Regions from separate parts of the Lysinibacillus phoenicis genome, predicted to be linked through region 1. Evidence: riboswitches for the same ligand, from Rfam matches in the RefSeq annotation. Region 1 holds a riboswitch; the other holds the start of a gene.

Region 1 (5,014 bases):
GGTATTGTTAATCCAAAAAAAGCAACTCGTTTTGTGCTATTAACTGATGCTAATGAGACAAAAGGAGATGTCTTAGAATTCGCTACAAGGTTAAAAGACTCTAACATTAGTGTAGATGTTGTACCTTTTAGTCAGCCTGTTGTGCATGATGTTTCGCTAAAAAGCTTTGTATCCCCTCAAGTTGCTTATGTAGGGGAGCAGCAACAATTAGTGACAGAGATTTATGCAACAGCAGCAGGTAAAGGTGAGCTGCTATTATATGAAAATGATGAGCTTATTCATCGTGAGTCTATTGAGCTTAATGAAGGTACGAATATGTTTACCTATAAGCACGCAGCGACTGCTGAAGGACTAGTAAAATATGAGGCTGTTGTACAAGTAGGACAGGATGCTATTTTTGAAAACAATAAGTTAACAAGTGTCACAATGGTGCAAAGTGAACCACATTTACTCATTGTCAATGGTTACGAAACAGCCTCACCTATCGCAGCAGCACTTGGTAGTCAATCCATAGCCTTTGATGTTATTGAGCCTAAAAGTTTACCAAATGAACTGTCCAGCTATTTGCAATATAATGCAATCATTTTTGACAATGTTCCTGGCCATTTAGTAGGTGAGGCAAAAATGAGTGTTATTGAGCAAGCTGTCAAAAACTTTGGTGTAGGTTTCACCATGGTTGGAGGGGAAAACAGTTTTGGTTTAGGGGGCTATTTCAAAACGCCAATTGAAACTTTATTACCTGTAGAAATGGAAATAAAGGGAAAAGAGCAACTACCTTCATTAGGATTAGTCATTGTACTCGATCGTTCTGGCAGTATGTCTGGGTCCAAGCTCGAGCTTGCTAAGGAAGCTGCTGCACGTTCAGTAGAAATGTTGCGCGATGAAGATACATTAGGATTTATCGCCTTTGATGATCGGCCATGGGAGATTATAGAGACAGCGCCTCTGAGTAGTAAAGAAGAAGCAGTAGATACGATTTTATCCGTTACACCAGGTGGTGGAACAGAGATTTATAGTTCACTTGCAAAAGCCTATGAAAATCTTGCAGATCTAAAGCTGCAACGTAAGCATATTATTCTCTTAACAGATGGGCAATCACAGTCAGGGAATTATGAAGATTTAATTGCTGATGGGAAAGAGAACGGTATCACATTATCGACTGTTGCGATTGGTCAAGATGCCGACGCAAACTTACTAGAAGCGCTAAGTGACATGGGCAGTGGTCGTTTCTACGATGTTATTGATGAGCAAACCATTCCTTCTATTTTATCTCGTGAAACAGCTATGATTTCCCGTACCTATATTGAGGATAACCCATTTTATCCAGCAATCTATAATGCGGCAGGTTGGAATACACTGTTTGCTAATGGTGTCCCTCAAATGAATGCATATATTGGGACAACAGCTAAACAAGGAGCTACCGTCATTGCAGAAAGTGAGAAGGAAGATCCTGTGTTAGCACAGTGGCAATACGGTCTAGGTAAAACATTCGCCTTTACATCCGATTCTACCGGAAAATGGACAGGAGATTGGGCAAGATGGCAGGATTGGGAGACATTTTGGCAAACACTTATTTCACAAATGCTTCCTAGTTATAATGATGTTGCCTACGATGTGAGATTGGAAACAGATGGTTCCTTTATGATTACGGATCCTACAAATGAAGCAGCATTTTTAGATATTGTAGCAGTTAATGAAGCAGGTGAAGAGCTAGAAACACAACTTGAAACCATTTCGACCTCTCAAGTTCGAGCTACTGTACAGGCTGAACCAGGATTAATTTTCTTCCGTATAGCTGATGAAAAGCAGGCCATATATCAAGCAGGACTAAGCGTTCCTTATAGTGCTGAATATGAACTACTTCCTGTAAATGAACATTTAGTAGAAGAATTAACCAAACAAACTGGTGGATCTGTCTTAAAGGAACCACAAGAAGTTTTCCGTGACTTTGCAAAAAAAGGAGCGGACCGTCAAAACATTGCCTCATGGCTTCTCCTAGCAGGCATGCTACTATTCTTTATTGATATTACAATAAGGCGTTTTGGCTGGAGCTTCCTCACAAAACCGAAGAAAAAAGAACAGCTCGTTGAGGAAAAACCTGTACAGGCAGAAGACACCAATGTTGCCCAATTATTAAAGGGTATGAAAAAAAGATCGTAATATAGTAGAAGCAGTACAAAACGAAACAGTTTTGTACTGCTTTTTTATATTCTTTGAGGTGAATGAAAAAGTAGTCCTCGATTGAGCGGTGAGGGCGAGTGCACTGCAAAGAAGTGTAACTGCTTATAGAGTTGAGGAAAACGCACCAAGAAGGGGGATCCTCGCTCCAAAAGTAAGGGAAAGCGCTCCAAGGAGTGTTGTATCCGCTCGAAAAGTAAGGGAAGCGCTCCAAGGAGACAGGTAACCGCTCCAAAAGTAAAGGAAAGCGCTCCAAGGAGTGGTGTATCCGCTCCAAAAGTAAGGGAAAGCGCTCCAAGAAGTGGTGTATCCGCTCATAAAGTGAAGGGAAGCGCTCCAAGGAGTGGTGTATCCGCTCGAAAAGTAAGGGAAAGCGCTCCAAGGAGACAGGTCTCCGCTCGAAAGTAAGGAGAAGCGCTCCAAGGAGTGGTGTATCCGCTCATAAAGTAAGGAAAGCGCTCCAAGGAGACAGGTAACCGCTCCAAAAGTAAGGAAAGCGCTCCAAGGAGACAGGTAACCGCTCCAAAAGTAAGAGAAAGCGCTCCAAGGAGACAGGTAACCGCTCATAAAGTGAAGGAAAGCGCTCCAAAGAGACAGGTAACCGCTCGAAAAGTAAGGAGAAGCGCTCCAAGGGGTGGTGTATTCGCTCATAAAGTGAGGGAAAGCGCTCCAAAGAGACAGGTATCCGCTCCAAAAGCAAATGTCCCCGCTCTAAAAGAACAAACAAAGTTATCATCAGATATAATGGAATTTCTCCATCTAATACTATATAAAAACACAGAACCCGTTCACTCAATAAAGTGAAGAATTAAAGCTCTTTACTAGGACGGTCTTCCGCAAACTGTTAGCAATCACTACGCCTAAAAGAGCACCTATAGTACTGGATGTTAAAAAGGCTGGCATGAAGAATAAGGCAGCTACGGAGGTCCCCATTAGTAACTTTGCATAAGGTACAGCGATCAGTGAAGCAAGAATTCCTGTTCCAATGATTTCGCCAATGCCAGCTAACCACATTTTACTGCTGTATTTATAAGCGAGGGCAGCACATAATGCGCCAATAACACTGCCAGGGATCGCTAATAATGATCCTGTCCCTGTAAGGATTCGAATGATGGCAGTAACAAAGGCAATTAGGACTGTAGGAACTGGTCCTAATAGAATTGCACCTACCACGTTAATTGCATGCTGGATGGGAAAGGCACGTGCAATTCCTGTCGGGATGGAGACAAAGGTAGAGCCTGCTACGGCAATAGCTACTAATAAAGCCATGACCGTTAATTTACGAATTGACATCAAGTTCACTCCTTTTGATAAAGTTTCACTAGGGAAATAAAAAGGCCGCTACCTAAAAACAATAGGAAGCGGCCTCGCGTATACAATGATAATAGCAAGTAGCGCCACTTCCCTCCGCTAGTATGAACTAGATCAGGTTCAAAGGGTCCGTATCTAAACATATACGTCTCAGCCTTTTAAAGACTCCCCTAGTGGTTAATTTTATTTAATTAGTTTACCAACATTAATGTAACATACTGCTAAAAATAGTCAATGATTTTTCAGACTACTTTGTATCTGGATGCATTAAATGAGGTGCTTTTTTCAATGTCCAGACAAGAGCAAGGAAGAAACATGCTAATAATATGATGGAGCCAAAAATATACGGGCTGTTCATATTCCAGTCGAATAATAGACCTGCTAATGCTGGTCCAATCATATTACCAAGACTCATATAAGCATTATTCAAGCCTGCAGCAAATCCCTGTTCTTTCTCTGCAAGCTTTGAGATTAGCGTATTAACAGCTGGTCGAATTAGTGTTGTTGCTGTAGAGAAAATAGTTGCTACAACTAATATAAGGGCAAAGCCAGAAACGAATAATATTAAGAAAATAGCAACGGATGCAATAAATAAATTGACTAATACGACTTTCATTTCACCAAAACGATTAAATAGTGGTGTAATAATAAACATTTGTACAACGACCCCAAAAGCACCACCGACAACTAAAATAATCGCGATATCTACGGGTGTGTAATTAAACTTTTCTGTCACGAATAAGGACAAAGTCGTTTGGAAATTAGCAATGCCGAACGAGAACACGAGCATAATTATGAGCATAACAAAATAAGGCATATGTATGGAACGAGCCATTTGCTTCGCCAGATTGTCTTGCTTTTGTTTCTGCTGAGCAGTGTTTGGTTTGGTAGAAGGTAATAAAAAGTAAGATAAAATAGATGCTACAATGGCAGCAGCTCCAGCTGTGAAAAATGGGAAGTGTAAGCTTACCTTTGCCAAAAAGCCACCAATACCAGGTCCTATCATAAAACCAAGAGACATAGCAGCACCTAACATACCCATTCCTTTCCCACGTTCTTCATAGGTTGTGACGTCGGCTACAAAAGCCATAATAGGAGGTGCAACAAATGCAGAACCAAGACCACCTAAAAAGCGTGCTAGAAAGAGCATCCATACGTCTGTAGCAAGGCCAAAGCCGATTTGTGCAAGACCTGTCACGATAAGACCGAAAATAATTAAATTTTTTCGACCATACTGATCCGAAAGATTCCCAGCAATTGGAGAAAATACGAATTGAGCTAAGGCGAACGTTGCAATAAGCATACCTAGAACTTGTCCTGCTGCACCGAATATTTTTAAGTACTCAGGCATGACAGGAATAATAATCCCAATACTCCCCATTGCGATAAACATGTTAAACATTAAAATATACAAAGCCGCCTTATTGGACTTCTGCTGGGTCATCGAATAAACCCCCTTTTTTTGTAATCAAATATAGTACAGTCTATCATAAAGAATTATCGCTTGGCTATTAGTTAAGATTAT
Region 2 (5,014 bases), 1.6 Mb from region 1:
AATCCAATCAAATAGTGCATCCTCTTCACATTGACTTGGTAAAGACTGTTCAGGATGAAAGCCAAAAGCTACCTTAACTTGAGGATAGCTGTTTGATAAATGCAATGTCCTTTGGCATGATGTCAAATGCATGCTAACCGCAATGACAAAATCGGCATCTTCTAGCAAAGTTGGAATCTCCTCATCTTTATACTGATCTAAATGAATATGAGCATCAATCAGCATGCATATCACCCTTTTCTTCTTGTAAATACATAAATAATTGTTGCTTTAAGGCTGTAAATGCAGCAGAATGACGAATTTCCTCTCGGCGAGGTCTAGCAAACGGTACGATCATTTCCTTTTTAACCGTTGCAGGCCTTTTTGTTAAGACTAATATTCGATCTGCCAAAAAGAGAGCCTCTTCTATACTATGCGTAACAAATATAATAGATTTCCGGTACTCTTCCCAGATAGATAAAAGCCATGCCTGCATTTCCAATCTCGTAAATTCGTCTAGCGCCGAAAAGGGTTCATCTAAGCATAAAATGGGCTTATCACTAACTAAGGCACGTATGAAGGAGACTCGCTGCTGCATGCCGCCTGACAGTTCATTTGGATAGGCATCGATAAAGGACCCAAGACCAACCTTTTCTAGCCATTCCTTGGCACGTTCGACGTTTGGTTTACGCTGTAATTCCTCCACGATGGTAACGTTCTCTAAGATGGTACGCCAAGGCAATAGACAAGGCTGCTGGGGCATATAGCCAATCGTCCCTCTCTTTTGCTGTAAATCCTCTCCATTTAATAAAATGGCCCCATGATCGATTGAAGAGACACCACCTATTAATTGAAACAACGTACTTTTACCACTTCCTGAAGGACCCACAATAGCTACAAACTCGCCATCCTTAACCTCAAAGGACAGATCTTCAAGGACTTGCAGGGCATCAAAGGATTTACTGATGTTTTGAATGCTGAGCATGGTTGCCTCTCCCCTTCACCATGATTTTTTCTATAAATCGTATACTGCTAAACAACAGTAAGCTTAACAAAACAATGGCAAAAATCGCGACAAATACACGATCCGTGCGAAAGGAGGATTGAGCTAAGGTCATATATACGCCAATACCCTTTTTCGCACCAAGCCACTCTGCAATGACAGCACCCATGACACTGTATGTAGCAGCGATTTTAACGCCTGAAAATATAGCAGGATATGCATGCGGCCATTCCAATTTCCAAAAAGTTTGCGAAGTTGTCGCACCAATCATCGCAAAATAGTGCTTTAATTCAGGTGAAGTTTGACGAAATCCGTCCATGGCCGCAATGACTATCGGGAAAAAGCACACAAGGCAAATAATAATGAGCTTTGGTAATAAGCCAAAGCCAAACCATATTATGAGCAGCGGTGCTAAGACAAGTATTGGGATATTTTGCGACATGATCAAAATCGGATAAAACAACTCCCGAATAAACAAAAATCGATGCAACACAATAGCTACCGTTAATCCACAACCAATACCAATAGCAAGACCTAATATGGCCAATTGCACCGTAGCCAAAGCATGTGGTAAAAAGGTTGGATACGACTGAAAGCCTTCCATCAGAATACGACTTGGTGCAGGTAGAAGCCAATGGGGAACTTCAGCCACATGCACGACTAGTTCCCAGATGAATAAGAGGAAGGCGATAAAGATGATCGTCCTTCCCTTTTGAAACGCTTGTTTCATTACTGATATTTCTCCGTTAATGTATCCATGGTAATACCAGTTGGCTGATAGAGTATTTTCACTTGTGTAATCACATTAATAGCACCAAGCTCTATCATCTTGTCATTCATTTTCTCAATAAGTTGAAGCAATGTTGACAGCTCACCTTCCATCGTCGTTTCTAGCGGATGTACTTCATATTTCACACCAGATGCATCAATCACAGCAATGGCTGCATCCACATAAGGAATGACATCCTCATATTTCTCTGTTTTCGGGATAATTTGGACACTGATTAATGAATTTGCCATTTATTTGGCCTCCTTTTTAGGTAAGAAATCATTCGTAAAGGCTTGCTTTGCATCAAACTCGCCCTCTAATACCTTGTTGCTAGACATCCAATTAGCATAGTTTTCCCATACAGAAAGCTTTTGCTCTCCCCATTGCTTCGCATCGTCCTGATATTTATCAGCTAACCATTCTTGACTTTTATGCACTAATTCTTTATCTAAGTCAGGTGCCGCTTCTAGTAAAATATCTGCAGCCTCACTTGGATGCTCGATTGCGTATTCATAACCTTTAGAAGCAGCTGCAACAAAGGCTTTTACAACATCAGGATTGTCCTTTATCATTTTTTCATTAGTAGCCAATACAGGCGTATAATAATCCAACTGATCACTATAATCCGTTAAATACAACATATTAATCTTTTCCCCACGAAGCTCTGCCTCAATACCTGTCCATGCATAATAAATCCACGCAAAATCAATATCTTTTTCCATCATCGTGAAGAAATCTAAATCACCTGCATTGACAATATCTAATTGATTAATATCGGCATTTTCTGTTTGCATTAACGATTGGAGTACCGCTTGCTCTAGTGGGGCTCCCCAACCGCCATAAGTTTTACCTTCGAAATCCTTTGGTGAGGTAATCCCTTTAGAAGCAATCGAAGCAAAGCCCGATGTATTATGCTGAATGATGGCGGCAATCGAAACAAGTGGTACATCCTGGACACGTGCCTGTGTGATGCCTTCCTGATAGCTTACCCCAAATTCTGCCTTACCAGAAGCTACAAGCTGATCTGCTCCCGCTTCCCCTGGCATCATAATATCAACATCTAAGCCTTGTTCCTCAAAATAACCAAGCTTTTTCGCGACATAAAGCCCTGTATGATTTGTATTCGGAGTCCAATCCAGTACTACTGACACCTTTTTTAGCTTATCAGTTGCCTGCTTGTCCTCCTTGTCACTACAGCCCACTAATGTTACAAGTGCAGCCAATAGAATAAATAACCATTTTTTCATGCTAGGTCCTCCCAGTTTGTAATATGAAAGTGTTCATAAAGGAATGCGTGTCACCAGAAAGAAAGCGTAAATACGATGGGCAAGAGGTGTTTGAAAATATAAAAAAACGCCTAGGATTCCTCCCAGACGTAAATTGCAATCAATCTTCAAAACTTTGCTTTTTTGAATAGATGTTCCCTACGCTGGTACGAGCCAAATCAGGTTCAAAGGGTCAGCGTCTATCGGACACAATCTCAGCTAGCAACTACTAGCCCCCCTACATTCTTTCGCTATGAACTTTTCGTTGATTATTATACCCATAGTTACTCTTAAAAGACAAGGTACTAATTTGGTTTAACCGTTTTACACCAAAAAAAGCCCAGCTCACAAAAGAGACTGGGCGTTAAAAAAGCTTGGTTATTGTTCCTTTTTGGTCGTTAGAACATGGGAAATAGCCCCATCTGTTGCGATATCCACTTTGAACGATCCATTGGAATGGCGATCAGCACGAGTCAATGCTTGGACATCTAACACCTCTTGCACGCCTTTTTCTGTTTCAATAACAATCTGCTCCTCATCTGTTGCTTGAATAACGGCCACAATGCGGTGCGGATTTGCTTTTAATTCTGTTAATACTTTTAGACCACGTTTTGCACGACTGGCTACTTCAACCTCTGCGACATTCATTTTCTTAACAGCCCCACGCTGTGTCACAATGACAACATATTGCGTTTGATCTGGTTGTAGCACATTCACACCGACTAAGGCTTCTCCATCTTTTAGCGTAATGCCCTTTACTCCGCCTGTTTTTACACCTGTTACTGGTAATTCCTCCATTGGGAAACGAATTGAATAAGCCGTATCTGTTGTTAACATCAATTCCACGTCATCCGTCACAAACGCTGCATAGATCATGGCATCGCCAGCCTTCACATTCATCGTTTTAATTGGTTTTGAATAACGTGTCACCGCGTAATCGGCAAGTGGAGAGCGTTTAATTTGACCATCCTTTGTCGCAGTGAAAATGTACGTATTTGGTTGATCAAATGTTTCAAAGCCATATACAGCGATAATTGACTCATCTTCACCCGTTGGCACGATACTTGAAATATGCTGACCAAGATCCTTCCAGCGAATATCTGGCAGCTCATGAACAGGCTGATAAATATAATTGCCTCGATTTGTAAATAGGAGTAAATGGTGCTGTGTATTTAAGGTTGCTTCATACAATAAGTAATCCGAATCCTTCATCGCAAAATCCTGACCATTTGAGGCGGCATGTGAACGTGTCGAAGTACGTTTAATATAGCCATCCTTCGTTACGGTTACGACAACCTCTTCACTTGGTACAAGAACATCTAAGGTAATTTTAATCTCTTCAATTTCTTGCTCAATTCTTGAGCGACGAGGCTCTGTAAAGCGTTTCTTAATATCAAGCAATTCTTGTTTAATGACACGTACAAGCTTTGCCTCACTTTGTAAAATCCCCTCTAGCTTAGCAATCAACCTATTTAGCTCGTCCTGTTCTTGTCGAAGCTCTGTAATGTCTGTATTGGTTAAACGGTATAATTGCAAGCTGACAATCGCCTCTGCCTGTACCTCTGTAAAATCAAACTTCGCCTGTAAATTAAGCTTGGCATCCTTTTTATCATTAGAAGAACGGATTGTTGCAATCACTTCATCTAAAATGGAAAGGGCTTTAATTAACCCATCCACGATATGGGAACGATCCTTCGCCTTTTGTAAATCGTAAATGGAACGGTTCGTGACTACTTCTTTTTGATGGGCAATATAGGCATCCAATAATAATGGTAAGGTCATCATTGTTGGACGACGATTATGAATGGCAATCATATTAAAATTATAAGCTACCTGTAAATCCGTTGTTTTAAATAAGTATTGGAGAATTCCTTGTCCTGGTACATCCTTTTTCAGTTCAATGACAACACGTAAGCCAGTTCTATCAGATTCATCACGAATTTCCGCAATCCCCTCAAGACGTTTATCTACGCGTTGCTCATCAATTTTTTTCACAAG

What was found. A riboswitch is a leader RNA that binds a small molecule or an ion and turns the genes downstream of it on or off. The one in region 1 is predicted to bind thiamine pyrophosphate.
Region 2: linked by a shared signal. The riboswitch ahead of ABC382_RS03200 (ABC transporter substrate-binding protein) and the one ahead of thiW (energy coupling factor transporter S component ThiW) in region 1 are both predicted to bind thiamine pyrophosphate.

Annotation. Positions count from the first base shown of each region.
Region 1 is NZ_JBDFMP010000002.1:1,988,921-1,993,934, reverse strand. It holds gene ABC382_RS11590 (VWA domain-containing protein) at 1-2,160, shown strand, start outside; gene thiW (energy coupling factor transporter S component ThiW) at 2,971-3,471, opposite strand; TPP riboswitch at 3,564-3,671, opposite strand; gene ABC382_RS11580 (MFS transporter) at 3,737-4,933, opposite strand.
Region 2 is NZ_JBDFMP010000002.1:400,058-405,071, reverse strand. It holds gene ABC382_RS03220 (TatD family hydrolase) at 1-225, opposite strand, end outside; gene ABC382_RS03215 (ABC transporter ATP-binding protein) at 215-964, opposite strand; gene ABC382_RS03210 (ABC transporter permease) at 939-1,712, opposite strand; gene ABC382_RS03205 (thiamine-binding protein) at 1,712-2,002, opposite strand; gene ABC382_RS03200 (ABC transporter substrate-binding protein) at 2,003-2,998, opposite strand; TPP riboswitch at 3,156-3,266, opposite strand; gene parC (DNA topoisomerase IV subunit A) at 3,395-5,014, opposite strand, start outside.